Pelagibaculum spongiae: one gene and its partners. The protein of the gene in region 1 interacts with the protein of each later gene in a pairwise test. Links are inferred from orthologs where the notes say so. Each region holds a gene or a part of one and is shown in the gene's direction. Other genes may lie near its edges.

Evidence for each region.
Region 2: the proteins of dnaE (region 1) and dnaQ interact in binary tests that used the Escherichia coli proteins (3 or more experiments, as listed by UniProt). The link is inferred for Pelagibaculum spongiae from one-to-one orthologs.
Region 3: the proteins of dnaE (region 1) and DC094_RS00770 interact in binary tests that used the Escherichia coli proteins (3 or more experiments, as listed by UniProt). The link is inferred for Pelagibaculum spongiae from one-to-one orthologs.

What each region holds. Positions count from the first base shown.
Region 1 is NZ_QDDL01000011.1:13,060-24,360, reverse strand. What follows is about bases 3,910-7,937. They hold dnaE (DNA polymerase III subunit alpha), read left to right. Parts: upstream 3,910-4,224; coding sequence 4,225-7,737; downstream 7,738-7,937. Other genes in these bases: accA (acetyl-CoA carboxylase carboxyl transferase subunit alpha), read left to right, coding at 7,776-7,937; rnhB (ribonuclease HII), read left to right, coding at 3,910-4,157. In the rest of the region: DC094_RS18720 (OmpH/Skp family outer membrane protein), read left to right, coding at 1-102; lpxD (UDP-3-O-(3-hydroxymyristoyl)glucosamine N-acyltransferase), read left to right, coding at 102-1,130; 3-hydroxyacyl-ACP dehydratase FabZ, read left to right, coding at 1,136-1,585; lpxA (acyl-ACP--UDP-N-acetylglucosamine O-acyltransferase), read left to right, coding at 1,582-2,355; lpxB (lipid-A-disaccharide synthase), read left to right, coding at 2,443-3,597; more of rnhB, read left to right, coding at 3,591-3,909; more of accA, read left to right, coding at 7,938-8,723; tRNA lysidine(34) synthetase TilS, read left to right, coding at 8,713-10,050; pyrG (CTP synthase), read left to right, coding at 10,124-11,301. UniProt on the Escherichia coli protein: DNA polymerase III is a complex, multichain enzyme responsible for most of the replicative synthesis in bacteria. This DNA polymerase also exhibits 3' to 5' exonuclease activity. The alpha chain is the DNA polymerase catalytic subunit.
Region 2 is NZ_QDDL01000003.1:162,936-173,059, forward strand. The notes cover bases 2,994-5,844. They hold dnaQ (DNA polymerase III subunit epsilon), read left to right. Parts: upstream 2,994-3,977; coding sequence 3,978-4,712; downstream 4,713-5,844. Other genes in these bases: DC094_RS09660 (class I SAM-dependent methyltransferase), read left to right, coding at 2,994-3,538; rnhA (ribonuclease HI), read left to right, coding at 3,535-3,969; nhaB (sodium/proton antiporter NhaB), read right to left, coding at 4,813-5,844. Also shown: DC094_RS09645 (IS4 family transposase), read left to right, coding at 1-167; DC094_RS09650 (lytic transglycosylase), read right to left, coding at 373-2,016; gloB (hydroxyacylglutathione hydrolase), read right to left, coding at 2,029-2,781; more of DC094_RS09660, read left to right, coding at 2,801-2,993; more of nhaB, read right to left, coding at 5,845-6,312; DC094_RS09680 (hypothetical protein), read left to right, coding at 6,538-7,374; sucD (succinate--CoA ligase subunit alpha), read right to left, coding at 7,483-8,355; sucC (ADP-forming succinate--CoA ligase subunit beta), read right to left, coding at 8,352-9,521; lpdA (dihydrolipoyl dehydrogenase), read right to left, coding at 9,599-10,124. UniProt on the Escherichia coli protein: DNA polymerase III is a complex, multichain enzyme responsible for most of the replicative synthesis in bacteria. The epsilon subunit contain the editing function and is a proofreading 3'-5' exonuclease.
Region 3 is NZ_QDDL01000001.1:166,214-176,301, forward strand. The notes cover bases 4,608-7,422. They hold DC094_RS00770 (pyridoxal phosphate-dependent aminotransferase), read left to right. Parts: upstream 4,608-5,330; coding sequence 5,331-6,515; downstream 6,516-7,422. Other genes in these bases: uvrB (excinuclease ABC subunit UvrB), read right to left, coding at 4,608-5,235; DC094_RS00780 (pectin acetylesterase-family hydrolase), read left to right, coding at 7,147-7,422. In the rest of the region: DC094_RS00740 (acyltransferase family protein), read left to right, coding at 1-58; DC094_RS00745 (DUF2268 domain-containing putative Zn-dependent protease), read right to left, coding at 144-782; DC094_RS00750 (alpha/beta fold hydrolase), read left to right, coding at 1,135-1,953; DC094_RS00755 (hypothetical protein), read left to right, coding at 2,045-2,482; more of uvrB, read right to left, coding at 3,220-4,607; more of DC094_RS00780, read left to right, coding at 7,423-8,577; DC094_RS00785 (hypothetical protein), read right to left, coding at 8,651-9,670; DC094_RS00790 (hypothetical protein), read right to left, coding at 9,667-10,088. UniProt on the Escherichia coli protein: Shows aminotransferase activity with methionine and histidine as substrates, and to a lesser extent also with phenylalanine.

The sequences.
Region 1 (11,301 bases):
CTGATTTTAAATGAAACAGGTGTAGCAGTTATTGCCGATGAATCACTAGATATTACAGATTTAGTTATTGAACGTTTAAATGCGTCAAAGGCAGCCAAGTAATGAAACTTTCTGATATTGCCCAGCAGCTTGAGGCAGAATTAGTGGGTGATGGCGAGCTGGAAATTACTGGGTTGTCGACTTTGGAAACAGCCACTGCTGGCCAGATGACATTTCTGGCTAATCGGAAATATGAGTCTCAGCTAGAGCAAACCAAAGCGTCGGTGGTCATTGTTCACCCCGATCAAGCAGAACAAGCCCCTTGCGCCGTATTGAAAATGCAAAACCCATATTTGGGTTTTGCTATGGCAACTCGCTTGTTTGATACCGCGCCAAAAGCCAATGGCCTAATTCACCCTTCGGCAGTAATTGCCGAAGATGCTGAAATAGGAAGCAATGTGACCATTGGCGCATTTACTGTGATCGACTCCGGTGCACGAATTGGCGATAACTGTATGATTGGTGCCCGCTGTTCTGTGGGTCAAAATTCAGTCCTAGGTGAGAGTTGTCGCTTATGGGATGGGGTTACCTTGTACCATGATGTCAAAGTTGGTCAGCGTGCGATATTGCATAGCGGATCAGTACTTGGCGCAGATGGTTTTGGTTTCGCTAATGAGCAGGGGCGCTGGGTCAAAATTCATCAATTAGGTGGTGTCACTTTAGGTGATGATGTTGAAGTAGGTGTTGCTACTGCAATTGACCGAGGTGCATTAACCGATACCATTATTGGTAACGGCGTCAAGATCGATAATCAGGTGCAAATTGCACATAATGTCCAAATAAAAGATCACTGTGCTTTAGCAGGTCAATCTGGTGTTGCAGGAAGTTCCACTTTAGGCAAACGTTGTACGATTGCTGGTGGTGGTGGCGTTTCTGGTCATCTTGAATTGACGGATGATGTTCATGTTATGGCAATGACCATGATAAGCCGTTCAGTGAATAAGCCAGGAATGTATGCATCTCCAACACCTATGCAGCCACACCGCGACTGGTTAAAAAATTCTGTTCGATTCCGACATTTAGATAAAATGGCTCGCCAAATTAGCGAGTTACAAAAATCTCTTGCCGAATTGAAAGATTCTGAGGAATAAAGTTCGTGTTAATTGATGTAAACCAGATTAAAGAAGTGCTGCCACATCGCTATCCATTTTTGTTGATCGATAGAATTATCTCTATTACTGAGAATAAAAAGCTGGTGGCGATCAAAAATGTGACGGTTAATGAGCCTTGCTTTCAGGGGCATTTTCCAGGATATCCTGTAATGCCTGGTGTGTTAATGATTGAGTCGATGGCTCAGGCATGTGCACTGCTTGGCTTTGAAATCTTGAAATCCAGAAATGAAGAAAAAGGTGCTAGTTATTTGCTGACCGGTGTTGATGGTGCGCGTTTCCGTCGTCAAGTAGTGCCAGGTGATCAGCTGCATCTTGAAGTTGAATATACCAAAGATAGACGCGGAATCTGGAAGTTTGACTGCCGGGCTACAGTTGATGGTGAGCTGGCAGTTAAGGCTGAAATTACCTGTGCAGAGACGGACATTGAGCTTTGATTCATCCTACGGCAATTATTGACCCTGATGCTCGGCTTGGCCGAGATGTAAGGGTTGGCCCCTACAGTGTTATTGGCGCCGGTGTTGAAATTGGCGACGGCACTGATATTGCTTCCCATGTAGTCATTGAAGGGCCGACTTCAATCGGGAAGCAAAACAAAATTTACCAGTTCGCCTCTTTAGGCGCAGATCCCCAGGATAAAAAATATGCTGGGGAGCCTACGCGACTGGAAATTGGTGATCGAAATACTATTCGTGAATTTGTTACGTTTAATCGTGGCACGGTTCAAGATGGTGGTGTCACCAAAATTGGTAATGACAATTGGATTATGGCGTATGTGCATTTAGCCCATGACGTTTCGATTGCTAATCATTGTATTCTGGCGAATAACGCATCACTGGCAGGACATGCCAGTATGGATGATTACGCAATTTTAGGTGGCTTCACTTTAGTGCATCAGTTCTGTCGAATTGGCGCCCATGCATTCACTGCATTTTCCACCCGGGTTCATAAAGACATTCCTCCATATGTAATGGCACATGGTGAAGAAGGTTCGGCGCGTGGTCTGAACTTTGAAGGTCTTAAGCGGCGTGGTTTTTCTAAAGAAGCAGTTTCTGCTTTAAAGAAATGCTACATGTCGCTGTATGGCCGTAAAAAATTGCCGTTGGATGAAGCGTTACAATTTATGCAGCCGTTTGCCGATGAATTTTCCGAAGTTCAGTACTTCGCCGAATTCATCAAAGGTACCGAGCGTGGCATAACCCGCTAAAAAAATTTCACGCCTTCCTTCTTGGAAGGCGTTTGCTTTTCCCGCTTCACGACTCCGCAATAAATCATCGCTAAATCAGGAGGAACAATGCGAATTGCCATGGTGGCAGGCGAAATGTCTGGTGACATTTTAGGTTCTGGCCTGATTGAATCCCTTAAGAAACGTTATCCCGATGCCGAGTTTGTTGGTATTGGTGGTGACGATATGCAAGCTCAAGGCTTAAAAAGTCTTTATCCGATGGAGCGATTATCGGTGATGGGTTTGTGGGAAGTGCTGGGCCGATTGCGAGAGTTGTTGGCAATGCGCAAGCAATTAGTTCAGCAGCTGCTCGAATTAAAACCGGATGTATTTATTGGCATTGATGCGCCAGATTTTAATTTGGGGCTAGAAACCAAGCTTAAACAGGCCGGAATAAAAACGGTGCATTATGTCAGCCCCTCGGTTTGGGCTTGGCGTAAAAAGCGTATTTTCAAAATTGCTAAAGCGGTTGATCTAATGCTGTGCTTGCTGCCGTTTGAAACAGATATTTATAAGCAGCACAAAATAAAGCATTGTTTTGTTGGTCACCCTTTGGCGGATCAATTAAAGGTGATTGATGACCAGCAGCCTGCTAGAAGCAAGCTGGGTTTGGTGGTTGATCAGCCAGTGGTTGCGATTATGCCGGGCAGCCGCGGCAGTGAGCTTAAATATTTGGCGCGTCCATTTATTGAAACGGCTCAATTGCTGGCTAAGCAAAAACCGGGTATTCAATTTGCCGTGCCGCTAGCAAATCAGAAATGCCGACGTTTATTTGAAGCAGCACTACAACAGGCTGGATCTGTTGAGGGGCTAACGCTCTTTGACGGTCAATCGCGAGACATTATGGCGGCGAGTGATGTTGTTTTAATGGCATCGGGCACCGCGACATTGGAAGGGTTGCTCATTGGTCGGCCAATGGTGCCTTGTTACAAATTTTCCGCGATTAGCCACCAGATATTTATTCGAATTATCGATTTAACCCATTTCAGCTTGCCTAATTTACTCGGGCAAAAAATCTTGAAAAAAGCTGAGTTACTGCCAGAAATGTTGCAGTCTAAAGTGGAAGCGCAACCTTTAGCCGAGGTGGTCAATCATTGGTTAGATGCTAAATCGTCAGATGCGTTAAAACAGAACTTTGCCGATATCGCAAAAGCGTTGCGTTGTGACGCCAGTGAAAAATCAGCACAAGCGGTTATTCAATTATTAGAGGAACAACCATGCTAGTTGCAGGTGTCGATGAAGTAGGGCGTGGCCCTTTAGCTGGTCCAGTAGTGACCGCAGCGGTGATTTTAGATCCAGAAAACCCAATTGAGGGTTTGCGTGACTCCAAAAAATTATCTGAGAAAAAACGTGAGCTTTTATTCGATGAAATTCGTGAAAAAGCACTGAGCTATTGCGTGGCTCGTTGTGAGCTAGAAGAAATTGAAACGTTGAATATTTTGCATGCCACCATGCTAGCAATGCAAAAAGCGGTGGCAGGATTGACCATCGAACCAGAATTGGTTTTGATTGATGGTAACCGGGCACCGGAATTACCTTATCCGAGTAAATGCATTATTGGTGGTGATGATTCTGAACAATCGATTGCTGCAGCATCGATTTTAGCTAAAGTCACGCGCGACCGTGAAATGGTTGAGATGGCTGAAAAATATCCAGGTTATGGCTTTGAGAAACACAAGGGTTATGGCACCAAACAGCACATGTTGGCACTAGACGAATTGGGTATTTGTGACATTCATCGTCGAGGTTTTAAGCCAATAGCTAAGTTTTTGAATGGTAATTAAATAGTTTTTTATCCTATTGTTAATTTTCGACCGGTTGCAGGCTGACCACTGAAACAAGAGTCTTTTCATGACCCCTCGTTTTGTACATCTTCGCTTACATTCTGAATATTCATTAGTGGATGGCCTAGTTCGGCTTAAGCCGCTGGTCAAGATGTGCGCCGAGCAACAAATGCCCGCAGTTGCCTTAACCGATAACTGCAATTTTTTCGGCCTGATTAAATTTTATCGTGCAGCGATGGGCGCAGGTGTAAAGCCTATTTGTGGCGTCGATATTTTGCTGGAAAACGAGCAAGACCAAGATCATCCATTTCGTATGACCTTGCTGGCAATGACTGCCGATGGCTATCGAAATATTACCCGGCTTATTTCCAGAGCTTATATCGAAGGTCAGCAAACCGGTTTGCCATTGATTAAATACCAGTGGCTGGACGATGAAAATGAAGATGTCATTGTACTATCTGGTGCCAGAGAGGGTGATATTGGCCAGGCGCTTTTATCAGGAAAACCAGAATTAGCCGCTAGTTTGCTGGCGCATTGGCAAAAGCTTTACTCTGATCGTTTTTATATCGAATTGCAGCGAACCGGCCGACCCAATGAAGATGAATATCTATTTGCCGCGGTCGACTTAGCCACGCAAAACAATGTACCGGTAGTGGCGACTAACGACGTTCGCTTTCTTAAAGCCGATGATTTTAACGCCCATGAAGTTCGAGTTTGTGTTCATGACGGCGTAACGCAAGACGACCCGCGCCGAGAAAAAAATTACAGCCAGCAGCAGTATCTTCGTAGTGAAGCAGAAATGTGCGAGCTGTTTTCAGATATCCCTGAGGCGCTAGAAAACAGTGTTGAAATTGCCAAACGCTGTAATATCGAAATTGGATTAGGCACCTATTATTTACCGAATTATCCGATTCCAGAAGGCATGACGATTGATGAGTTTTTTTGCAAGGTCTCTTGGGATGGCTTGGAAGAACGATTAGATTTTCTGTTCGACCGGAATGCAGAAAACTTTGCTGAAATTCGAAAGCCCTACGATGAGCGTTTACAGATTGAACTCGATGTTATCTGTCAGATGGGTTTTCCCGGTTACTTCTTAATCGTAATGGACTTCATTCAGTGGGCTAAAGATAACGGCGTGCCAGTTGGGCCAGGTCGTGGTTCTGGTGCTGGTTCATTGGTGGCCTACGCGCAAAAAATCACCGACTTGGATCCGCTTGAATATGACTTGCTGTTTGAGCGATTTTTGAATCCAGAGCGGGTTTCCATGCCCGATTTTGATATCGACTTTTGCATGGAAGGTCGTGACCGGGTGATTGAATATGTTGCCAATACTTATGGCCGGGAGAGTGTTTCTCAGATTGCCACTTTCGGCACCATGGCAGCAAAAGGCGTTATTCGAGATGTTGGCCGTGTATTAGGTCATCCGTATGGCTTTGTTGATCGAATTACTAAACTGGTTCCGTTTGATTTAGGCATGACGCTGACCAAAGCACTGGAAATGGAGCCAGTGCTAAAAGATTTATACGACAACGACGAAGAAGTCACTGCACTGCTTGATATGGGTTTGTCGCTAGAAGGTATTACCCGGCAAACCGGCAAACACGCCGGTGGTGTTGTAATATCTCCTTCGCTGTTAACTGACTTTACCCCGCTGCTTTCTGATGGTGAAGGTGGTGGCTTAGTCACCCAACTAGACAAAGATGATGTGGAAGCGGTCGGATTGGTTAAATTCGACTTTTTGGGTCTAAGAACCCTGACCATTATCGATTGGGCATTGGAAATAATTAATGCCAAGAAAAAACAAATCGGTGAAGATTTAATCGATATCGCCCGGATTCCTTTGGAAGATCCTAAATCATTTAGGGTATTGAAAGACTGCTGTACCACCGCAGTTTTCCAGCTGGAATCTCGCGGTATGAAGGATCTGATTAAGCGACTTCAGCCAGATTGTTTTGAAGATATTATCGCACTGGTAGCGTTGTTCCGGCCGGGGCCTTTGGGCTCGGGCATGGTAGATGACTTTATCAACCGTAAGCATGGAAAGGCAGTTGTTGCTTACCCGCATGCCGATTATCAACACCCAGACTTGAAGCCGGTTTTAGAACCCACCTACGGCATTATTCTGTACCAAGAACAAGTGATGCAGATTGCCCAGGTATTGGCGAAATTTTCATTGGGTGGTGCTGACTTATTGCGTCGTGCAATGGGTAAAAAGAAAGTCGAGGTGATGCAAGAGCAGCGACTTCTTTTCCAAGATGGTGCTGAGACAAACAATGTTAGTCGTGAGCTGTCGGGCCCTATTTTTGACTTAATGGAAAAGTTTGCTGGTTATGGTTTTAACAAATCTCACTCTGCTGCTTATGCATTGGTTTCTTATCAAACCCTATGGCTTAAAACGCACTATCCAGCAGCCTTTATGGCAGCGGTTTGTTCTTCGGATATGGATAATACTGAAAAAGTAGTTATCTTGATCGAAGATTGTCGTGACATGAAACTGACCGTCACGCCGCCAGACGTAAATAGCTCGGCCTATAAATTTACCGTCAACGAGCAAGATCAAGTAGTTTATGGTCTGGGTGCGGTTAAAGGGGTAGGTGAAGGCGCGATTGAAGGTATTGTTAATGAACGACAAACCAACGGGCCATTTAAAGATCTGTTTGATTTTTGTAATCGGATCGACCTGAAAAAAGCCAATCGCCGGGTACTAGAATCTTTGATTCGTGCTGGCGCATTAGATTTGTTGGCACCGGTTGAACAAGGATTAAAAGTCTTTGATTCTCGCTCACGTTTAATGGCGACATTAGAAGGTGCAATCAAAGCAGCAGAACAGCAAGCAAAAGCCGCTGCATTGGGGCAAAATGACTTGTTTGGTGCAGTTGCCTTTGGTGAGGCAGATGCCGAACAACCGCAGTTTGTAGCAGCTCCAGCCTGGCGACAACAGCAGCGATTGCATGGTGAAAAAGAAACGCTAGGCTTGTATCTGACCGGCCACCCTATTGATGATTATCTGCCTGAACTGAAGCGGATGCGGTGTCAGCGGATTGCAGATTTAAAGCCTGCTCGGGGAGTTAGTGTTACTATTGCGGGTCTGGTTCTTGCGTTTAGAACCAAGTTGACCAAGACCGGTAAGCGAATGGCATTTGTCACGCTGGATGATCGTAGCGGCAGAATTGAAGTTGCGATCTTTGGTGAAGACTATGACAAAAACGCTGAAAAACTGGCGGTTGATAAAGTATTAGTGATCGACGGTGAAGTAGTCCATGACGACTTCAGTGGCGGTCAAAAAATGCAGGTTAAGAAACTGCATTCGATGGCTGAAGCAAGATCGTCCCATGCGCGTTGTTTGAGAATTTCTCTTAAGCAAGGTGAGTTGACTCCGGCAAGTTTGGAGCAGCTACGATCATTACTGGAACAACATACGAATGGCCAGTGCAGTGTCCGTTTTGATTATCAAGGCCATAGCGCAATTGGTAGTCTGGCGGCGAGCGAAGACTGGAAGCTCAATCTAGATGATGAATTATTGCATCAACTAGAAGAGTTACTCGGTCGTAAGCGTTGCAAAATTGACTATTCGGGGTAGGCCGTGAGGCGTCACGACCAACAACATAGAGTGTATCAATGAATCTGAATTTTCTGGATTTTGAGCAGCCTATCGCTGAGCTTGAAGCAAAAATTGAAGAGCTTCGCCGGATAGGTAACGACACTGAGGGTGATATTACCGAGGTCCTCAGTAAGCTTGAAGCATCAGCCCGTACCCTGACTGAGAAAATTTTCTCAAATTTGACCGCATGGCAGGTGAGCCAATTGGCCCGCCATCCATTGCGTCCTTATACCTTGGATTATATCGAAGAATTATTTACCGATTTCCAAGAGTTACATGGCGACCGTATGTACGCTGACGATAAGGCAATCGTTGGTGGATTGGCTCGTTTTGATGATCAGCCTGTGATGATCATTGGTCATCAAAAAGGTCGCGATACTGCAACTAAGGTAGAGCGTAATTTTGGCATGCCTAAGCCTGAAGGTTATCGCAAGGCTTTGCGTCTAATGCAGATGGCCGACAAGTTTGGTATTCCAATTTTTACTTTTATCGACACTCCAGGTGCCTATCCAGGTGTTGGCGCTGAAGAGCGCGGTCAAAGTGAAGCGATTGCCCGTAACCTTCGAGAAATGTCTCAGCTGAGAGTACCGGTCATTTGTACGGTAATTGGCGAAGGTGGTTCTGGTGGTGCTTTGGCAATTGGTGTGGGTGACAAGGTAATGATGCTGCAAAACAGCACCTACTCAGTTATTTCACCAGAAGGCTGCGCTACCATTTTGTGGAAGAGCGCCGAAAAAGCCTCGGATGCCGCAGAAGCAATGGGCCTGACCGCTGATAAATTATTAGATAACGGTTTGATCGATCAAATCGTACCTGAGCCATTGGGCGGTGCACATCGCCAGCCCCAGGCGATGGCTTCTAGCTTAGGAGATGCATTGCGCACTTCTCTGGCCGAGATCAAAGCATTAACTGAACAGGAACGTCTGGATCGTCGCTATCAGCGACTGATGGGATATGGCATCTGATTCGCTAGTAACCCAGTTCGAACAACAACTGCAGGGCATTTTAAATGCCCTGCCAGTTGCTCCCCATAAATTTCTGATCGCCTTTAGTGGTGGTCGAGACTCCACTGCTTTGCTTCATCTCGCTGCTCAGTTGTTGCCCAAGTCGCAATTGCTGGCGGTGCATATTAATCATCAACTTTCTGAAAATGCTAGCCAGTGGCAGCAGCATTGCCAGCATCAGGCCGAGCAGTTATCGATCGAATTCAAATCCGTTTCAGTCCAGTTAAACCCCCAGCCAAGACAAAGCCTTGAAGAGTTGGCGCGTGATGCCCGTTATCAGGTTTTTAGCCAGCTAATGCAGCCGGATGATGCTTTGTTAGTTGGTCATCACCTGCAAGATCAATCAGAAACATTATTGCTACGATTGTTCCGTGGTGCCGGAGTCAAAGGTTTATCGGCAATGGCCGATTGGCGAATGTTTGCTTCGGGTTATTTACTGCGACCTTTATTGCATCTGCCACGGCAGCAGTTAACTGAATGGTTAAAGCTGCAATCCATCGAATGGATTGAAGATGAATCAAATGCTGAAAATTTGTTTCGGCGTAATTTGATTCGCAATCAGTTTCTGCCGCAAATCCGTCAGCAATGGCAGGGAATTGATCGGGTGCTGAGCGCTACCGCCCGGCGAATGCAGCAAGCGAACCGATTATTAGATCAATTAGCCGATCAGGATTTAGCGCAGGTTCTATTGCCGGGCAATCGGCTGGACTTAAAACCATTGCAACAGCTAGACGATGATCGTTTGATCAACCTGCTGCGTTATTGGCTCAGTCAGGCGGGCCAAAGAAGCTTGCCAGAAATTCGTTTGCAGGAATTTGTTCGTCAGTTGAAATCGGCTAATAGCACCGCAAGCCCTCGGCAGGATTTAACCGACGGCAGTTTTATGGCCTGTTATGGGCAAATGCTTTGGTTAGTTGAAGGTCGGTTAATCGAGCAATTACAGCAACAGGCGCAAAATAGTTTTTGGAACCCGCAGCAGCAGCCAATATTGACTACAGAATCTTTTGAGCTTTCAGCGCAAGGTAACGAGTTACCAAACGTTGAGTTAAGGCTGGTTTTTGGGGTTACCGGGCTAAAGTTGCAGTGCTCAACAAGCGGTAGATTTGAGTCAGTTGGTCGGTTAATGAATCAAGCAGGAATACCACTTTGGTATCGAGACTATTGGCCGCTAATTGTTGATGATCAGGGGCTTGTAGCGATTGCAGGGATTAAAATGGCAACCAGAACTGACAATGTTAATTATAAAATTTTGTGTGATTTCTCAGCTTTGCCTACTGGGATCAATTGAGCCTGCCAATAAATTTCGGTATTATGCCCTTCCTTGAATTCCACTCGTTTTTATTGGTTTTTCAGGGCTTCTCATGACTCAATACGTTTTTGTTACCGGTGGTGTCGTTTCATCGCTTGGTAAAGGTATTACCGCCGCTTCCCTTGCCGCCATTCTGGAGGCTAGAGGCCTGAAGATCACTATGCTGAAACTGGATCCCTACATCAATGTAGATCCAGGGACTATGAGTCCTTATCAGCATGGCGAAGTGTTCGTAACCGAAGATGGTGCCGAAACTGATCTCGATTTAGGTCACTACGAACGTTTCATTCGTACCACAATGACCCAAAAACAGAACTTCACTACTGGCCGTGTTTACGAGAGCGTTATTCGTAAAGAGCGTCGTGGTGATTATAACGGCAGCACGGTTCAGGTTATTCCTCATATTACCGATGAAATCAAACGTCGAGTGCGTGCTGGCGCTGCTGGTGCTGATATTGCCATGGTTGAAATTGGCGGTACCGTAGGTGATATTGAGGCGATGCCGTTTTTGGAAGCCATTCGCCAAATGCGAGTCGAAGAAAGCAGCAAAAACACCATGTTCTTGCACTTAACATTGGTGCCGTATATTGGCGCTGCTGGCGAAATCAAAACCAAGCCGACTCAGCATTCTGTTAAAGAACTGCGTTCTATTGGTATACAGCCAGATGTTTTGGTTTGCCGGAGTGAGCGTGGCGTTGAAGGTAATGAGCGCCGTAAGATTGCCTTGTTCACCAATGTGGATGAAGAAGCGGTTATTTCTTGCCAAGACGTGGATTCTATTTATCGAATTCCGCAAATGCTAAGTGATCAGGGGCTGGATCAGCTTATTGTTGATCGTTTTCGCTTACAATGCTCGCCGGCAGATTTGAGCGAATGGGAACAAGTTGTCGATGCACAACTCAACCCAACATCGCGAGTAAAAATCGCCATGGTAGGCAAATATATGGACTTGTCCGATGCCTACAAATCTTTAACCGAATCTTTGAGTCACGCTGGTATTCATACCAGAACCAAAGTGGAAGTTTGCTATATCGATTCTGAATCTTTGGAATATGAAGGCACAGATAAACTCAAGCAAATGGATGCGATTTTGGTGCCTGGCGGGTTCGGTGAGCGGGGCGTTGAAGGCAAAATTATTGCTGCCCGTTTCGCTCGTGAAAACAAAGTACCTTATTTAGGTATTTGTCTGGGAATGCAGGTTGCTGTGATTGAATATGCGCGCCATCAGGC
Region 2 (10,124 bases), on another replicon or contig:
TTAAATGGATCAAACAAAATATAAAAATAAAACGGTTTTTAGGTCGCTCGGAAAATGCGATAAAGATTCAGATTTTGGTAGCAATGGTTATTTATTACTGCGACTGGCTCAAATTGGAAGTGCGAGCAAGAGATCTTTACAAGGGATTGCCAAGCTTATCCGTTTGAACCTGACCAGCTCGATGTTTAATAGATTTGATCACGAAGCCGCCGGAAACAGAACCTCCGGTGCAAGCCTCGCTACAGCACGAGCTGAGGCTTGTTATTCAATGACCGGACAGTAGTGCTTACTGATCAAAAAAAACCGCAACGATTAGGGCCGTTGCGGTTTTTTTCAAATTTCGAGACTGCGGAGCATGCTCTTATTGCTTCGCTAACCTTTAGACGTCTGCTTCAACACATCCACATAAAGCTTCACTCGCTGCCCTGGCTGGATATATTTACCCGTCACCTTAGGATTCCACAATTTAATCTGTGAAATTTTCACTTTAAATTTGTTAGCGATTCGCGCCAAAGAATCACCATTGCGAACGGTGTAAGTCACTTTACGCATTCGGGTGGATTTTTTGGTTGCTTTCCAAATCACCAACTTTTGGCCGAGCTTTAAAGCGTCTTTCGGGGAAATACCGTTCCACTTGGCCAATCGGCTAGTAGAGGTTTTATATTTCCGACTCAAATCCCACAGCGTATCGCCGCTTTTTACGATGTGCTGTAGTTTAATGCTGCCGCGACGGCGATTTTGAATTTTCTTCAAACGCTGGTCAGCACTTAATACATAGCTTTTTGCCGGCAATGCCGAAGATGGCAGCATCAGCTTTTGCCCTGCCCGGATATTATTTCCAGAAAGACCATTTACCTGCTGAATCAGTTTTACCGTCAAACCCTGTCGTTTAGCAATTCGCAGTAAGCTATCGCCAGATTTAATCGTATAGCGTTTCCAACTGACCCGCTGTTTTTTCGGTAGTTTTTTTAATGCTGCGACAAATGCATCTTTCTTGGTTTTAGGCAGCATAAAGCCAAAACCTTTGCCCGGTGGGGTTGCCCATTGATTGAGCGATGGGTTATAGCGATAAACCTCATCAATTGTCAGCCCGCTTAATTCAGCGGCCTGTGCGATATCTAGCTGGTAATCGAGCTTAATTCGAGAAATAGCCACCTGGTTGGGTACTGATTTAATTTTCAGATTATATTGCTTCTGATTTTTAACCAGTTCTGCCAATGCCAGTAATTTAGGTACATAATGGCGGGTTTCTTTTGGCAGTTGTAAATGCCAAAAGTCAGTTGGTTTTTTCAGCTTTTTATTTTTTCGAATTGCCCTTAGTACAGTACCTTGGCCAGAATTATACGCCGCTAGCGCTAATAGCCAGTCGTCATCAAATAGACCATGCAAATATTCGAGGTAAGTTAATGCAGCATCGGTCGAGCGGTGAATATCGCGTCTTTCGTCAATCCACCAATCTTGCTCTAATCCGTAATGGCGCGCAGTACCAGGAATAAACTGCCAAATACCGGAAGCACGACCGAATGAATAAGCAAATGGATCAAAAGCACTTTCAACAATTGGCAGCAATGCTAATTCTGGGGGCAGTTTACGATCACTAATCATTTGAGCAACGTGGAACAAATAAGGCGAAGCCCGATCAGAAACACGATTCAAATAAGCGGGGTGCTTGGCATACCAGTTGACCTGATTCTTCACTCTCGCCTGATGTGTGTGAGTTGCCAAGGTGAAATTAAAAGCGAGTTGCCGCCATAAATCACCATCTGCTCGACCAAATAACGGCTGAACCATTTCCAGTGTGACAGGGTCTGGTTTGATTTCAGGTAATGCAGGTTCAATAGCGATTGAGTCTGATTCAGACTGCTGCTCAATAACTGATGGCTGCTGCGATACTTCGACCTGGTTATTAACTAACTCAGGTTGGTGCTCCCCCGGCTTTACTGATTGATCCTGACAAGCAGATAGCATCAATACAGATAAAACCAGTGTCGGCAATAAATACGTCGACCTTCTCAAAATACTTCCCTATTAGAAATTATCTTTCCAGCGTCGCAACTCGGCAAAAAAATCAACATCTTGATTTAATGACCGGCCAATATGGTTTTCTATAGCAACTTTTACGCTATTTTCCCGTGACCGAAGAAACGGATTGTAACGTTTCTCATCGACCAGCCTGACCGGTAAGGTGGTCAAACCTTGACCACGCAGTTGCAACGCCTGCTCAATTCTTTGATCAACCCAGACATTATCTGGCTCTACCGCTTTGGCAAAACGCAAATTGTTCTGGGTGTATTCGTGGGTTGGATAAATCAACGTTTGCTCTGGCAGCGCACAAATTTGCTCCAGAGAGTTCAATAACTGTTGGGCTGTACCATCAAATAATTTACCGCAACCGGCAGAAAACAAGGTATCGCCACTAAACAGTCGCTCACCAATTAGGTAAGCCAGATGATCTGAAGTATGGCCCGGCACCGAGAGTACCTGAACTTTTTGCAACAATCCTGCAATATCCAGTGTCTCTCCACCCTGAAGCAAATAATCCGCCGACACGCGCGTATTGCCATACACTGGGCATTGATATTTTTCGACTAGCTCTGCAATACCATCGACATGGTCCCAGTGATGGTGGGTGACCAAAATTGCCGACAAAGGTTTTTGCAACTCATCTAGCGCGGCAATAACCGGCTGAGCATCGCCTGGATCAACCACGACTGTCGCTGTTGATTCGACAAGCAGCCAGATGTAGTTATCATTAAAAGCTGGAAGCGTGAGTACTTGCAAAAGTTTACCCCGAGAACACATGGAAACCAGCACAAAGGCTGACAAAACTACCCAATACCTGCAATGGTTAAACTCACCTGCAGGTGTACATTATCTTGACCTTGAGCATTTATATCTGTCGGATCATTTACTCGACAGTTTTGGCTACTACATGGTCTCGGTTGCTTTTCATCAACCTGAGTACCTTGACTGCAGTCCGATACGTGCCAGATTTCATCATCAGCTTGGCCTGTCTCCGACCAAAACCGCCAACATTATTGGTGATGAGCATTTACCTTACCAGACTGAGTCGATTGATTTAGTAGTACTAGATCATGCGCTCGATTATACGGATAATCCGCAGCAACTTTTGCGTGAAGCCTGCCGGTGTTTAATTCCCGGCGGAAAATTACTGATTGCGGGTTTTAACCCGTTTAGCTTTTGGCGCTGCTGGAATATCACCAGAAAAGGCTTTCCTGGTAGCAAAAACATGCTATCTGTTAGTCGCCTACAAGACTGGCTAACGCTATTAAATATGCGTCAGCTTAATTTGCATTGGCACCTGCCCTTCCCACCCGATCATAGTGATGAAACATCACCGGTACGCGATACAATGGAGCAAGCTATTTTGCGCTTTCAGCCATCGTTCAGTGGTATGTATTGTGTGTTGGCAGAAAAAACGGCTTATCCGATTACACCCATTAAACAAAAATGGCGACGGCGTTTACCACCACTAACGGTTGGTGGTTCTCAATTAGGCGGATTGACTCGAAAATGAAAACGGTAGAAATATTTACTGATGGCGCTTGCAAGGGAAATCCTGGGCCGGGAGGCTGGGGTGCAGTAATGCGTTATGGAAAGCATCGAAAAGAGCTTTTTGGTGGTGAAAAGGAAAGCACCAACAATCGAATGGAGTTATCTGCAGCTATTTTTGCTTTACAAGCACTCAAACAACCTTGCAAAGTGATTCTAACCACTGACTCTCAATATGTTCGCCAAGGAATTACCAGCTGGATTGAAAATTGGAAAAAACGCGGTTGGAAAACTGCTGCCAAACAACCGGTTAAAAATGTTGATCTTTGGCAGCTGCTCGATTCAGCCTGCAAAGACCACCAGATAGATTGGCGCTGGGTCAAAGGTCATAGTGGCCACCCTCAAAATGAACGCGCCGACCAATTAGCTTCAGACGCAGCGCTTCAATATATTTAGGTTATTAAATGTCCGAACGTAAAATCATACTGGATACCGAAACTACCGGTATTGAAATCTCCGCAGGCAACCGATTAATTGAAATTGGCTGCGTTGAAGTGATCAACCGAAAGTTCACTGGTCGTACTTACCATCAATACGTCAACCCACAGCGAGATGTTGAGCAAGGCGCTTTTGAAGTTCACGGTATTAGTGATGAGTTTTTAAAAGACAAACCATTGTTTTCTGCGATTGCTGAAGACTTTGTCCGTTTCATTGATGGTGCCGAGCTAGTCATTCATAACGCAGCGTTCGACGTTGGCTTTTTGAATCATGAACTAGGCATGGTTGGCGGTTATAAGAAGATCAACCAATTCTGTACCATCACCGATACCTTGATGATGGCTAGGCAAATGTACCCCGGGCAGCGCAATAACCTGGATGCATTATGTAAGCGGCTAGGTGTCGACAACTCTAAACGTGAATTACACGGTGCATTGCTCGATGCCGAGATATTAGCCGACGTTTATTTGATGTTGACTGGCGGTCAGGTATCAATCGGTTTTAACGCCGATCAAGATAAAAATGGTCAATCTAAAAGTACATCTAGCAACGGCGAAGCTCAGAAATTGCCAGAAGGTCGAGCGGCAACCCGAATTATTCGCGCCGCCGAGGGTGAAATAGAGCAACACCAAAAACGAATGACAGCCGTTGCCAAAGCCGCAGGCGGCAGCTCAATCTGGCAAATCGTCTCGGAACAATAATCGATTAAAATAAGCAAAAATTCTAAACAAAAAACGGGTCGAAGAGTAATCTTCGGCCCGTTTTTTATTTCAAGCTTACTCGCTAAATAGTAATCATCGGTTAAACCGCGACCATTACCATTGCCAAGCCCAATACACTCAATACGATGGTATATGGCAGCGCCATTAACATCATTCTGCCATATGACAGACGAATGAGTGGAGCAATCGGCGAAGTCAGCAAGAACAGGAACGCAGCCTGGCCATTTGGTGTTGCAACACTTGGTAAATTAGTACCTGTGTTGATTGCTACCGCTAACTTATTAAACAATTCCAGATCGATCACACCATTATTTAAGGCAGTTTTCACTTCACCAATGTAAACCGTTGCAACAAATACGTTATCACTAATCATCGACAATACGCCGTTAGCAATAAAGAACAGTGCTGGCTGAGAAGCTGGATCTTGCGCCAATACATAATCAATCACTGGCTTGAACAAGTGCTGCTCATGAATCACGGCAACTATTGCAAAAAATACCACCAATAATGCGGTGAAAGGCAGCGCCTCTTCAAAGGCCTTACCTAATTGGTGCTCATTGGTAATACCGCTAAATGCAGTAATTAAGACAATAACTGCCAAACCAACAAAGCCTACTTCTGCAATATGCAATGCCAATCCAATGACCAGAAATGCTGCTGACAATGCCTGAATAACTAAACGCGCCCGATCACTATCGGTACGTTTAATCGTTTGAGCCTTATCAAAATCTTCTAGAATTCTACGAACTCTTTCTGGCAACAAAGCGCCATAACCGAGAATTTTAACCTTCTCTAAAACCACGCAAGTCAATAAACCAGCGACTAACACTGGCATGGTTACGGGCGCCATGCGTAAGAAAAATTCAATGAACTGCCAGTTTGCCTCTTTAGCAATCAGCAAGTTCTGTGGCTCACCAACCAGAGTACAAACGCCGCCCAGTGCCGTACCTACAGCAGCGTGCATTAACAAACTACGCAAGAAAGCACGGAAGTCATCCAGCTCTTGGTGATTGTCTGTTTCTATGCTGTTGTCGTTACTATGATCGTGATCATTATGTTGACCGACACCAGATGCGACTTTGTGGTAAACCGAATAAAAGCCAACACAGACTGAAATAACCACTGCGGTTACCGTCAATGCATCGAGGAATGCCGATAAAACAGCAGACACGATGCAGAACAACAGCGACAGCATCACTTTTGACTTCACGCCCAACAGAATGCGAGTGAAAGTCAGCAAAAGCAGGTCTTTCATAAAGTAAATGCCCGCTACCATAAACATCAGCAGCAGAATTACTGGAAAGTTCTTCAGCGTTTCTTCGTAAACAGCTTCAGCTGAAGCCATATGCAATGCGATTGCTTCAATCGCCAATAAACCGCCAGGTTGTAGCGGATAGCATTTCAATGCCATAGCCAGAGTAAAGATAAACTCTGCGATCAGAACCCACCCCGCAACAAAGGGATTGATTAACATTAGAATTGGGTTCAGTACTAAAAAGAACAAAATACTCCACTTATACCAAGTCGGTGAACGACCCAGAAAGTTGTGGGTAAATGCGCTAATGATTGACGAGCTCATTTGTAATCTCTATCGGTTAAAAATCTGCGCCCATACTACTATCATGAAACCCTATGACCAATTAACCTCACACCTCAATTAATGACTCAAAAATAGTAAGGGCTATGAGTTCGGTCATATATTTCGACGATTTATCTACTATTGGTAATATCTGGAGATATCTGACACACTTTACTAAGTAAACTCATGTTTATGGGGCAGATAGTTTTGCAAAGGAAAAGAATAATGCGGACAAGGAACTCAGTGCTGACCGGTATTATGTTCACTCTAGTATCAGCAGTTGCAACCTCAGCAGAAAAAGCTGAATTGGTTATTCAGCGTTCTGCCGATGACATAGAACGAGTTACATCTCAGTGGTTTGAACAAAAAGGTGACATCTTTCAACCAGTTGCCGCGTTTTCTCCCAAAGCCAAGTTTTACTTCGATCAGCAGATAGTGCCGCTGGAAATCAAGAAGAATGGCATGATTCGCTTGACGATGGCTGATCTATTAAAAGACAAAGACAAAGCATTTTCTGCCATGCCTGGCAGCTTGTCCGGCGACCATATCCGTTTGAAGTCTTCTTTAAGCTTCACTCAGCAAACGACTACAGCACCAACCGTGACGCCTTTTGTACAACCTGATTTACTCGCTACAGATCAGACCTCAAGCGAAGATGCCACAATCATCGCACCCGTTTCTCAAAATAAACCTGCCAATGTACTTTCCAGCATTACCAGCCTAGGTAAGCACTATGCAGTTTTTATTAAGTACCCAGCGCTGCAATTTGCCGATAAAAATCGCAAACTGGTTTCAAATTGGCGCGACATTCGAATGACCGTACCTAAAAAACTAATTCCTCAACTGCGTGATCCGGCTAACATTACCGCCAGAATGGTTGTGAGCTTTTGCCCAACTTTACAACATTGCGCCGGTAGCTGGCAGCAAAGCCGTGATTTAAACGTTGCCTCAGCAAAACGCCATATTGATCAATACTATGGCTTACGCGCTAAACTGCATCAGATCGTTCTGTTCAACAAGCGTACCGGTGAAATTCTGGCGCAGCTTGAAGCTAAGAATTAGAAGTTTTATCTGAAAATTACTTTTTCCAGATAACAAAAAAATCCCCATCCGCTTTGGCGAATGGGGATTTTTTTATTGGTCAAACCATCGACCAAACGATCGGAAAAATTAAGCTTCCAATACGTCTTTAACTGCCTGACCAATTTCGCTCAGGTTACGCACGGTGGTAACACCAGCTGCGTTAAGTGCTGCAAACTTCTCAGCTGCAGTACCTTTACCGCCGGCGATAATCGCACCAGCATGACCCATTCGCTTACCTGCTGGTGCAGTAACACCGGCAATGTAAGAAACCACAGGTTTGGTTACATTGGCTTTAATGAATTCAGCTGCTTCTTCTTCAGCAGTACCACCGATCTCACCCACCATAATGATCGCTTCAGTCTGAGGATCATCTTGGAACAGGCGCAGAATGTCGATGAAGTTACTACCTGGAATTGGATCACCACCGATACCAACACAGCTCGACTGACCAAGACCAAGGTCGGTGGTCTGTTTGACCGCTTCGTAAGTCAAAGTACCGGAACGAGATACGATACCCACTTTACCTGGCAGGTGAATGGCCGCCGGCATAATACCGATTTTACATTCGCCTGGAGTGATTACACCCGGGCAGTTAGGACCAATTAGAACCACGCCTAATTCATCACAACGGATTTTAACTTGCAGCATATCCAGCGTTGGAATGCCTTCAGTAATACAAACAATCAGTTTGATGCCAGCACTTGCAGCTTCAAGGATTGAATCTTTACAGAAAGGTGCAGGAACGTAGATGACACTTGCGTCAGCGCCTGTTTCTGCGACTGCTTCAGCAACCGTATTAAATACTGGCAGACCTAAGTGAACTTGGCCGCCTTTACCCGGCGTAACGCCGCCAACCATTTGAGTGCCATAAGCGATGGCTTGCTCAGAGTGGAAACTACCTTGTGCACCGGTAAAGCCTTGGCAAATTACTTTAGTGTCCTTGTTGATCAGGATGCTCATGCCACGTCCTCCGCTGCTTTAACCACTTTCTGAGCGGCGTCTGACAGACTTTCAGCCGCGATAATATTTAAATCGCTTTCGGCGAGTTTGTCTCGGCCTAACTGTGCATTATTACCTTCCAGACGAACTACTACTGGAACATTAACGCCAACACTTTCTACCGCACCAATAATACCTTCAGCAATTAGATCGCAACGCACGATACCGCCAAAGATATTAACCAATACTGCCTTTACGTTGTCATCGGACAAGATGATTTTAAACGCTTCCGATACCCGTTCACGGGTTGCGCCACCACCAACATCCAAGAAGTTAGCTGGATCGCCACCAAACAACTTAATGGTATCCATGGTACCCATTGCCAAACCGGCACCGTTTACCATACAACCGATGTTTCCGCCCAAAGCAACGTAGTTCAGCTCCCATTTGGCAGCCAGCGCTTCGCGCTCATCTTCCTGGCTAGGATCATGCATTGGCTGAAGCTTGGCTTGACGGAACATCGCGTTACCATCAACCGATAACTTGCCGTCCAGGCAAAGAATATTGCCTTCTTCAGTGATCACCAGCGGGTTAATTTCGATCAACGCCAGATCCAGATCGGTGAACATTTGCGACAGGCCCATAAAGACCTTGGTGAACTGACGCACTTGCTGCGGATCTAGTCCTAACTGATAAGCCAATTCACGCGCTTGATATGGCTGAGCGCCAACCATTGGGTCAATTTCAGCTTTAAGGATTTTTTCTGGTGTTTCCGCCGCAACCTTCTCGATTTCCACGCCACCTTCAGTAGATGCCATGAAAGTCACACGACGGCTTGCGCGGTCAACCACCGCACCTAAATAGAGCTCATCGGCAATATCGGTGCAGGTTTCGATCAGAATCTTATCGACCGGCTGGCCATTTTCATCTGTCTGATAGGTCACCAAGCGGGTGCCGATTTGGCTGTTAACAAATTCGCGAATTTCTTCTTCACTGCTAACTAGCTTTACACCGCCAGCCTTACCACGGCCACCAGCATGTACCTGAGCTTTGACGACCCACTTATCGCCACCAATTTTTTTGGCTGCTTCAACTGCCGCATCGGCGGAATCCACTGCGTGACCTACTGAGACTGGAAGGCCATATTCAGCAAAAAGTTGTTTTGCTTGGTATTCGTGCAGGTTCATGCAACTGCTCCGATTAGTTATTTGAATTAAATTGTACTTACTTGGCTTTTATTACTGACCAATCAACGCTGCAGCAATCAGCGTTTTTTTCTCGGTGCAGCCATATGTATTGCTTCGCCATGAACTGCCAAAGCTGCTTCATGCAGTGCCTCAGACAGTGTTGGGTGAGCAAAAACAGTTAACGCCAGATCTTCGGCAGTAGCTTGCATTTCCATAGCGATCACAGCTTGAGCGATTAATTCACCCGCTTGTGGGCCACAGATATGTACGCCTAATACCTGATCCGTTGTTTCATCTGCAATCACACGAACCATACCTTGATTGGCATTCATTGCCATAGCACGGCCGCTGGCGGCAAATGGGAACTGACCAACGCGATATTTTTCACCGGCAGCTTTCAGTTCTTCTTCGGTTTTACCTACCCAAGCAACTTCCGGATGGGTGTAGACCACTGAAGGAATCGCATCGTAATTCATATGACGCTGACGGCCTGCAATAATTTCTGCAACCATCACACCTTCTTCAGAACCTTTATGAGCAAGCATCGGGCCACGAACTACATCACCTATGGCAAAAATACCTGGCTGATTGGTACGGCACTGA
Region 3 (10,088 bases), on another replicon or contig:
TCAGATTGCAACTAAACCCTCTCAAGAGCCAGTCACACCTGAAACCAAAGTAATCTGACTATTACTTTTATGCCGAACAAGCTGATTGACCATCAAATCGGCTTGTTCGGCATACTCTTTTTTTATCTGAGCACGCAGAAAAACTAGAGCAAGAAATCCTCAACCGGCAATTTCATAAGTTCTGAATCGTCCAACCCTCTTTCTTCAGCTAAACGCTTAACCAAGTTGTACCCAACCCAGTAGCCAGCATATTTTGCATACTGCGCGACATCTGCACCTAAAAAATAAAGATTGAAGTTAAAAGATTCACTGTTTATTTCCGGCTTCATTTTTCGATAAATATCTTGCCAGTTCAATTCACTCATATCATTGAAAAGCGAAGACACTACACCGCCGTTAAAATTCCTTTCAAAATAACAGGCCAAGCCTTCGGTAATAATGTTATCAGCCAACGAATTTTCAGAACCAACTACAGCCATTCTCATGCAATGATGAACTTCATGGGCCAGCACCGAGCGGAGTTCTTTATTTATTGCTTCGACGATATCTTCTCTATTGCAATCAATTAGAATTTCTAATCTAAAGGGTGAAAGCGCATAACCGCCAATACCTGAAGGCGCGGGATCTGAATAAAAGGGGCTAAAAGTAATATCTACATCACTTAAGTCAAAGTGCTCACCAATCAAAGCCAGCGACTGCTGAGCAACTAAAGCAATGCTGTCGCGTACCTCACGACTGAAGCGCCCGGTTGAATTCAATATTGAAATATTATTATTTTTCATTTTTACAATACCTGGAAATTTGGAATAACCTTACTTGGGTAAGACGAGATATTCGGAGAATTCGTGTTACGGACTGAAAGCTTGTAAATGACACTCTCAGCCAGTATCTCTACTGGGAGCGCAGGCGGGCAGCCTGCAAAGTGCTGAAAGCACAATCCATTGAAAGATAAGTGCTTTACATTCAAATGCAGGCAAGCTGTCTGCGCTCCACGCGAAAACCTTGCAAAATTTACTTTTATTTTTATCGGCGATTAATTTAATGCTATCGTAGCGTAAGCAACCAGTCAACGAGCACGCATTAAGAAGATGCTTGCAGCTAGCACACCACCACTCACTCAACAAAGGACAATGCATGCTGGCAAATGAATACGGCTCTGGAAATAAAACCATCATCTTGATCCACGGCGGCCCTTCTCTTTTTGGTTATATGAAGTCTTTGGATGAGCTACTCGAGAATCAATACAAAATTATTGATTATGCCCAGCGAGGCACCTTTGAATCACCCGCCAACCAAAAAGTAACCATGGCGAGCCATATTACCGACTTAGCCAATTTAATTTCAAAGCACTCCAAAAAAGAAAAGGTTATTCTTATTGGTCATTCATGGGGCGCTAACTTGGCACTACTTGCCACTTCCGAGCATCCAGAGAAGATTGAAAAAATCATACTGCTTTCAACTGCAGCGCTTAATCAGCAGATCAGTGATTGGCATAGCGATACCTTAAACGCCAGATATAACAGAGCGACTAAGGAGAAGCTCGCTCTAATTGGCAAAGAATTAACTAAAGAGCTGACGGTAGAAAACAGAAATTCTTTAATGCAGCAGCGCCTAGCACTAACCAGCCCGTTCTATCACTTAAACCCAAAAACAGAGGAGTTGATCCCGGCGACAAAGTGGAATTTCACAACGTTCCTCGAAAGTATAAATTCTATTTGGGACATCATCGATGCTGGAGAAATTCCAGGCATTTTAAAAGCCATCAAAATTCCGGTAATTGCATTTCATGGCGATAGCGACCCGATTCCCTGCAAAGAAACATTTGCCTTTTTACGAAAGAATATTGACGACATTGAAACTCACGAAATAGAACAGTCTGGGCACTTCCCATGGCTAGAGCCAACTTCTCGCGATGATTTTTTGAAAGCATTAAAATTAAAGCTAGAAAAATAAAACACCAACACGACAAACAATACATTAAATTATGCTTGGCAGATATTGTTCAATAAAATACCAATACAAGTAAAGCCAATAAGACATAAAGATGAATATAGAATCGATGGAAATTCACGCAAACCGTTTACACAAAGGAACAATGGCAATTCTAGAAAAATTAACCGGAATGCCTGAGGACAAGATTCCATACCTCCCCATCATCGCTTGCTCAAAAGGAAAAACCCGCTGCTTCACCCCATCTGCGACACAAGGAGGGTCAAACCCTGAATACATAGCTTCCTACATCATCAACGGCGCATTCAGCCTTGAAATAAAGATGAAGTATTTACATGCATTGGAAACAGGCCATGAAATCAAAGGACACAAATTACTTGAGTTGTTTTCTGCATTAACTGATGAAACTAAACAATTTATCAGAGATGACATGTCTCGCATAACAAAGCAATCCCAACAATACAAAGAACTATCTCAACAGTTACGGCAACATGTAAAAAAATTCGAATGGGACGTACATAAGTTACTTTAAAACTCTGACCTTGCTTTTGAAAGATGGCGGTATTTGCACGAAGGGAAAGGAATGACATGGTTTGCAGGTTATGGTGAGCTACGAGAATGTCTAAGCAATAGAATTCAAGCCATCAAAAATAAAACAAAGCAAAAAAAGCCCGCTTTCTTGCGAAAGCGGGCTTTTAAAATTTGGTAGGACTACCCAGATTCGAACTGGGGACCTCTACCATGTCAAGGTAGCGCTCTAACCAACTGAGCTATAGTCCTAGATTGCTTCGCTGAGGCGACAATAGAATGCCTGTTCCGTCAGGAGCGAGGCGTACTATAATGAAACCGCCTCGCCGTGGCAAGCCTTTGCCAGCGCCTTTTTTGCACCCTTCATGACTTGATCGTTAAATAGCATGACGTAACCACCTGAGCTCAGATGATTCATTACATAAATTAACCGCTTGCTCAAATGCAAAACTGGCGTACTTGCCAGCACTTTACTTTTACACCCTTCATGACTTACCCACTAAAGAGCCAATCGTAACTGACTGAGTTCAGTTAATTCATTAGATAAATTGACTGCTTGCTCAAACTCAAAACTGGCGTATTTGCCAGCACTTTTTTTTGCACCCTTCATGACGTACCGGTTAAAGGGCGAGTCATAACTGCCTGAGTTCAGTTAATTCATTACGCATATTTGCTGCCTGTTCGAACTCAAAACTGGCGTATTTGCCAGCACTTTCTTTTGCATCCACCATGATCTGTTCGTTAAAGAGCAAGCCGTAACTGCCTGAGTTCAGATAATTCGTCACGCATATTTGCCGCCTGCTCAAACTCCAAATTAGCGGCATGAGCCAGCATTTGTTTCTCGGTCTGGGCAATTTTCTTATCTAGCTCTGCTGGCGAATGCACAATGTACTGGGCGGCAGTTTCTGCCACGGCACCGGAACGTTTTTTACTGTTTTTATTCCGCCCCTTGCCACCACCGACCCGCTGCATCACATCGGTAATTTGTTTTTTAATGCTACGCGGCGTAATGCCATGCACCTCGTTATAATCTTGCTGGACGATGCGGCGGCGATCGGTTTCGCTAATCGCTTTGCGCATCGAATCGGTCATCCGATCGGCATATAAAATACACTTGCCTTGCAGATTACGCGCCGCCCGGCCAATGGTTTGAATCAACGAACGCTCTGAACGAAGAAAGCCTTCTTTGTCGGCATCAAATATCGCCACCAGCGAGACTTCAGGAATATCGATACCTTCGCGCAACAAGTTAATTCCAACCAGTACATCGAACTCGCCCAAACGAAGATCACGGATAATTTCGATTCGTTCAACGGTTTCGATATCTGAGTGCAAATAACGCACCCGAATACCGCTTTCAGCTAAAAACTCAGTTAAATCTTCTGACATCCGTTTGGTCAGCGTGGTGATGATTACTCGCTCCTGACACTCAATCCGCAATTGAATTTCACCTAAAACGTCATCTACCTGACCGGTCGCAGGTCGCACTTCAACTTGCGGATCGAGCAAGCCGGTTGGCCGAACCACCTGCTCAACCGTTTGCCCGGCATTTTCCAGCTCGTAATTACCCGGAGTTGCCGAAACAAAAAGACTTTGCGGGCAGCGCTGCCAAAACTCTTCAATTTTAAGCGGCCGGTTGTCTAACGCCGATGGCAAACGGAAACCGTACTCCACTAGGGTTTCTTTACGCGAGCGGTCACCACGGTACATGGCACCGATTTGACCGATCATGACATGGGATTCATCAATCACCATCAACGCATCATCTGGCAGATAATCAATTAGGGTTGATGGCGGCTCGCCCGGCGCTGCACCACTTAAATGGCGCGAATAGTTTTCGATGCCCGAGCAATGACCAAACTCGGTCAGCATTTCCAAATCCATCTTCACCCGCTCATTTAAACGCTGGGCTTCGACCAATTTATTGGCTTTTTCTAAAATCGGTAATCGCTCGGCCAGTTCGGCTTTAATGGTTTCAATCGCCGCCATTACTTGCTCACGCGGTGTGACGTAGTGACTTTTCGGATAAATAGTTAATCGCCCTACTTTGCGAAGTGATTCGCCGGTTAAGGGGTCAAACCAACTGAGCCGTTCAATTTCATCATCAAATAATTCAATTCGAACCGCTTCTTTTTCCGATTCCGCCGGAAAAATATCAATCACATCACCGCGCACTCGGTAATTGGCCCGACCAAGCTCAACATCATTTCGAGTGTATTGCAGCTCGGCCAGTCGACGCAGAATTTTCCGTTGATCAATTTTTTCACCGACTGAAATATGCAGCATCATCGACATATAAGACTTAGGATCACCCAAACCATAAATTGCCGAAACCGAAGCGACGATAATGGTATCGGATCTTTCCATGATCGCTTTGGTGGCCGACAAACGCATTTGCTCAATGTGCTCGTTGATCGATGCATCCTTCTCGATAAAAGTATCTGACGCGGGCACATAGGCTTCTGGCTGATAATAATCGTAATAAGAAACGAAATACTCAACCGCATTTTCGGGAAAGAATTCTTTCATCTCGCCATACAATTGCGCCGCCAGCGTTTTATTTGGCGCCATTACAATGGCCGGCCGATTGGTTTGGGCGATGACTTGCGCGATGGTGTAGGTCTTGCCTGAACCGGTCACACCTAGCAAAGTCTGACTAGCCAAACCATCGTCCAGCCCTTCTAATAATTGTTTGATTGCTTCAGGCTGACCACCTGCAGGCTTAAAATCTGAATGAAGCTTGAATACACCGCTCACGATATACAACCACCTGTTTTGTTTGCCGAGCGCATCATATCTTCGTATGATCGAACGGTTTCGTTTCCATTAACCCGCAGTATGAGGATGCCGCTTTGAACCTGAAGCTTTCCAATCGAGTAAAAAACGTCAAGCCATCCCCCACCCTGGCAGTCACTGCCCGTGCCGCTGAGCTTCGCGCTTCTGGCAAGGACATTATTGGACTAGGCGCAGGAGAACCGGATTTTGACACGCCAGATCATATCAAAGAAGCCGCCGTTAAAGCGCTGGCCGATGGCAAAACAAAATACACCCCGGTTGATGGAACCCCAAGCCTAAAACAGGCAATCATCGACAAATTCAAGCGTGACAATGGTTTTGATTATCAAGCCAATCAGATTTTGGTTTCTTGCGGCGGCAAGCAAAGCTTTTTCAATCTGACCCAAGCGCTGATTAATCCGGGCGATGAAGTGATTATTCCTGCGCCTTACTGGGTTTCTTATCCAGATATCGTGCTATTAGCTGATGGTGTTCCTGTTGTTGTAGAAGCCCCGGTTGAACAGGCTTTTAAAATCACTCCAGAGCAGTTAGCTGCAGCAATCACTGAAAAAACTAAGCTGGTGGTCATCAACAGTCCATCTAACCCAAGCGGCAAGGCTTATACATTAGCCGAGCTGAAAGCTTTGGGCGAAGTACTGCTTCAGTACCCAGATGTAGTGGTTGCCACCGACGATATGTATGAACATATTTTGTGGGCTGACGAGCCATTCGCCAACATTTTGAATGCTTGCCCTGGGCTTTACGACCAATGCGTTGTAATGAACGGTGTTTCTAAAGCCTATTCAATGACGGGTTGGAGAATTGGTTATTGCGCTGGCCCTCAGCCGCTGATTGCTTCTATGAAAAAGATTCAATCACAAAGCACTTCTAACCCAACCTCAATTGCCCAGTGGGGCGCAGAAGCGGCACTTAACGGCCCGCAAGATTGCGTTAAAGAAATGCTGGAAGCCTTTGAAGTTCGCCACAAGCTGGTACTGGACGGTTTGAATGCAATTCCTGGGGTAAAAGCGATCCCTTCTGACGGCACTTTCTATAGCTTCCCTAGCTTCCATGAAGCAATGGAAAAGAAAGGCTTTAAGAATGATCTCGATTTAGCAGAGTATCTGTTAAATGAAGCCGGCGTGGCATTGGTTCCTGGTTCAGCATTTGGCACACCGGGTCATATGCGCCTGTCATTTGCCACTTCAGAAGCGATTTTAAATGACGCATTGGCAAGAATTCGTAAGGCACTGGAAGTTTAATTTAGCTTTCCTGACCTAAGAAACCTAACCTAGCGAAAAATTGCGAGCTCCGTAGGTCATCATGAGTAAAGCGAATGGCGACAATTTTTATTGTCACGTTTCGCTGCGCTCAAGGTGACCTACGATTAACACCTAAAAAATCGAACCAGCACTCTTGATACACATCTTGTTTTGTATACAAAAATACAACCTGCAACAAATCAAATACAACAGATTTCTTGTCACAGATTGATTCAATTCACTTGACCCACTTCGATTAGCAAGTAGAATATTTTTGTGCCCTTAAAAAGCACCAAGCATTCCCTGATAGCTCAGTTGGTAGAGCAAATGACTGTTAATCATTGGGTCACTGGTTCGAGTCCAGTTCGGGGAGCCAAATTTAAAAGCGAAGCCATGAGGCTTCGCTTTTTTTTGCTTGCTGTTTTCTTCTCTCTTAATAGCCCACCGCTTTAAATAACTCAGCTTCCAAAAAGTCAAAAAAATCATCTATCAACCCTGTCGAGAAAATATTGATACCAAAGCACACGGTTTGCCGCCAATGACCTGTAATCTGGCCTTATTTTGCATTACCTCAATTTCGATAACTGGTTAACTTTGTTGAATAACAATAAAAACAACAAAAGGAATTGTGATGAAGTATTTGCTCGCCATTTGCCTCAGCTTTTCTCTATTGGCCTGCGCAGGGTCAGATCAGAGCGATTCGAAAAATAGCCAAGGTGACGGCAACATCGACACTCCACCCATTGATTTAGTCAATCAACCTGTAGAAGTTCTTTTCGAAGAATCCGTAAAACCCGGCCACTGGCAAAGGGTTGAACTAGCCGACACTTATTGCGGTGACGGCAGCCAATACAAATTTTTTGTAAACCTAGATGCCGAGAGCGATGACTTGTTAATCGCCTTTCAGGGTGGCGGTGCTTGCTGGGATTACGAAAGTTGCACCGGTCAAAATGGTATCCGTGGCGCAGCTAACCCCAACGGCATTACCGACAATTTTATGAATTTCCTTGATATGGATAATGGCGGCAGTTTCTGGGGCGCTTCATCTCCAATGGTGCTGCAAAATCACCCGTGGCATAAAACCGAGCCAGCCAAGTGGAACAAGGTATTTCTTCCTTATTGTACTGGCGATGTGTTCGCCGGAGATAAAGAGCTCAGCTACCCAGATCCTACTGGTGAAAACCCTGATTTACAGTGGAAGCACGCTGGCGCAACCAATACATTACGAGTTATTGGCTGGCTAAAACAGAAATTCACTGAAGTTGATCGAATGATGACTTATGGTTGCAGCGCCGGTGGCGTTGGCGCGCTGGCTCATTACCAGTCATTGCGAAAGCACATCAATCCAAGAATCGGATTTATGCTAAATGACTCTGGCCCGCTATATCCAGCTCAATTAGGTGATAATAGCTGGCAACTACATCAGAAAATTGCCGATAGCTGGAATATCACCACCATGCTTAATGCCGTATCTGCTGATATTCCCGGTATTTCAACCGATAATATCGGTAATATAAATCAAGCATTGGCTATCACTTGGCCACAAGATCGATTAGCTCACACTCAATTTACCCGTGACGCTAATTATTCTGGTTATTCCTATGAGCGGTTTTTTAATCTTCAACCAGGTGACGAAGAAATCCACCGACTATGGGGTGAAGACCAACAAAATCTAATGGATATTTATGACCAATACGAAAACATGGCCTATTTTATTCCATATTTTCGCCCATTCAATGAAAGTCATTGCACCAGTATTCTTGACTTTACCGACACTCAAATCACCGGCACCGATAATGGTGACGGAAAAATGATGCACCTAGGCAACTTCATTAATATATTGCTTGATGAAACCCAGCCACTACAAAGTCACTTCGAAGCAGCTGACCCTGCAGAACTTGAGCGTAAGTCACTGTATTGGGAATTAATGATCGCCTTAACCGGCATCGGCGGCGAAGCACCTGCAGCAGACGAAGAAAGTCAAAGCTCTGGAGCAACTCAAGCCAAGAGCTTCACTCTTGAGCAGTTAACCGCTTTAGGGCCATATCGCCCACAAGAATAAATATTGGCTGAACAAAAAAAACGGGAGCTATTAAAGCTCCCATTTTTACGAGTCGCTTTTCAAAAATTAAAAATCAACTGGTTCCGACCAAACCATTTTCTCTTACTCGAAAAGTTTTCAGCATAATCACGATAATATCTCTAGCATCCATGCCAACCTGTTTGAGTTTGGGGTAATTGGCCATATCCACGGTGCCCTCCAATTCAATATAAGGTCTGGCGGTTGAGCCAACCTTTGCATCAGTAGTCACCCAGCGGAATTCCAGACCATCTTTTGCATAGCGAGCATCACTCAAAAACAAACGCCCTGAACGCCCTGCCAAATCCAGGCTTTTACTGGCAAAAAGACCGAGTAGCTTTTGTGCCATGCCGTAGTTTTCATTTAACTCTTCTTTGTTTCGCATCACTTTGGAAAGCATCTGAAAACGATCATTTTTACCATTCCAGTACACTGTACGATAATGAGTTTCACCGCCCGCTTTAGCGACATTTAATGTGAATTCAGGAGTTAAGCAGACCCCTAGCTGGTTATGCGGCCATGGTAAATAACGCATCGATTTAGGATGAACAGATATATCTCTGAGGTAATCTTCATACTTTCTCTTATAAACTTTATCTGCAGCAGGATAAACCCCATGGTAGTCGCCACCAATCGCACTTAAATTAACTGACTTGCCAATTTCCGGAAAGTCCATATAGAAATAGCCATTAAGGAAGTTATCCTTACTACCCGAACCGAACTCATCATAAAAAAAAGACTCACCAACAATAATCTGCGTATCTGGTACTGATTTTACCTGATAGTAACTATCATTACCTTTTTCACGATGAACATAGTCAAGCCACCTCTGGTAGCGATCATCACCAAGAAACAAGCCCTCTTTACCTTCATGCAGATCCTTCCAATAAAAAGAGATATCCCCGTTGCCATACATCACATTAGCCATCTCCATCGTATCGATCAGATCCATCTGATAACGACCCAAACAGACATTAGTAAAATCCAACCCTAAATCTTCATCAATCTGCTCATCCATAGAACCAGCACATCCTTGTAAAAAACAAACAAATAACAGCGCCAGTATTATTCTCATACCACCACCTGACATTTTGATTTATAAGACTCCCGCACAATCTCTTGAATACGAGATGTGATTTCCTTGGACACCTGATGATCAAGAAAAAACGTCTGATGACCTTCTTCAACCTTCAAACCTATTGAAATTAAAAAACCATTTTCAGATCTCGCGTCTCCTCCAGATCCTTTAGGTACCGTTCCATCACCACCAGCCCACGGTGGTAACAATTCAATCAAAGAAATACCTGGTATTTTTCCAGTTATACTTTCGCGACCAGCCCAATAACTTGAACGCAAGCTTGCTTTTTTGACTGCCTGGTAGTTCTTTTCTTCTTCTTTATTTACCACTTCTTTATTCCCTGCAGCAAAAAACCATTTATGATTATCATTGCTTATTATTTCCCATGAAGAATAATTACCACTACATCCACCTC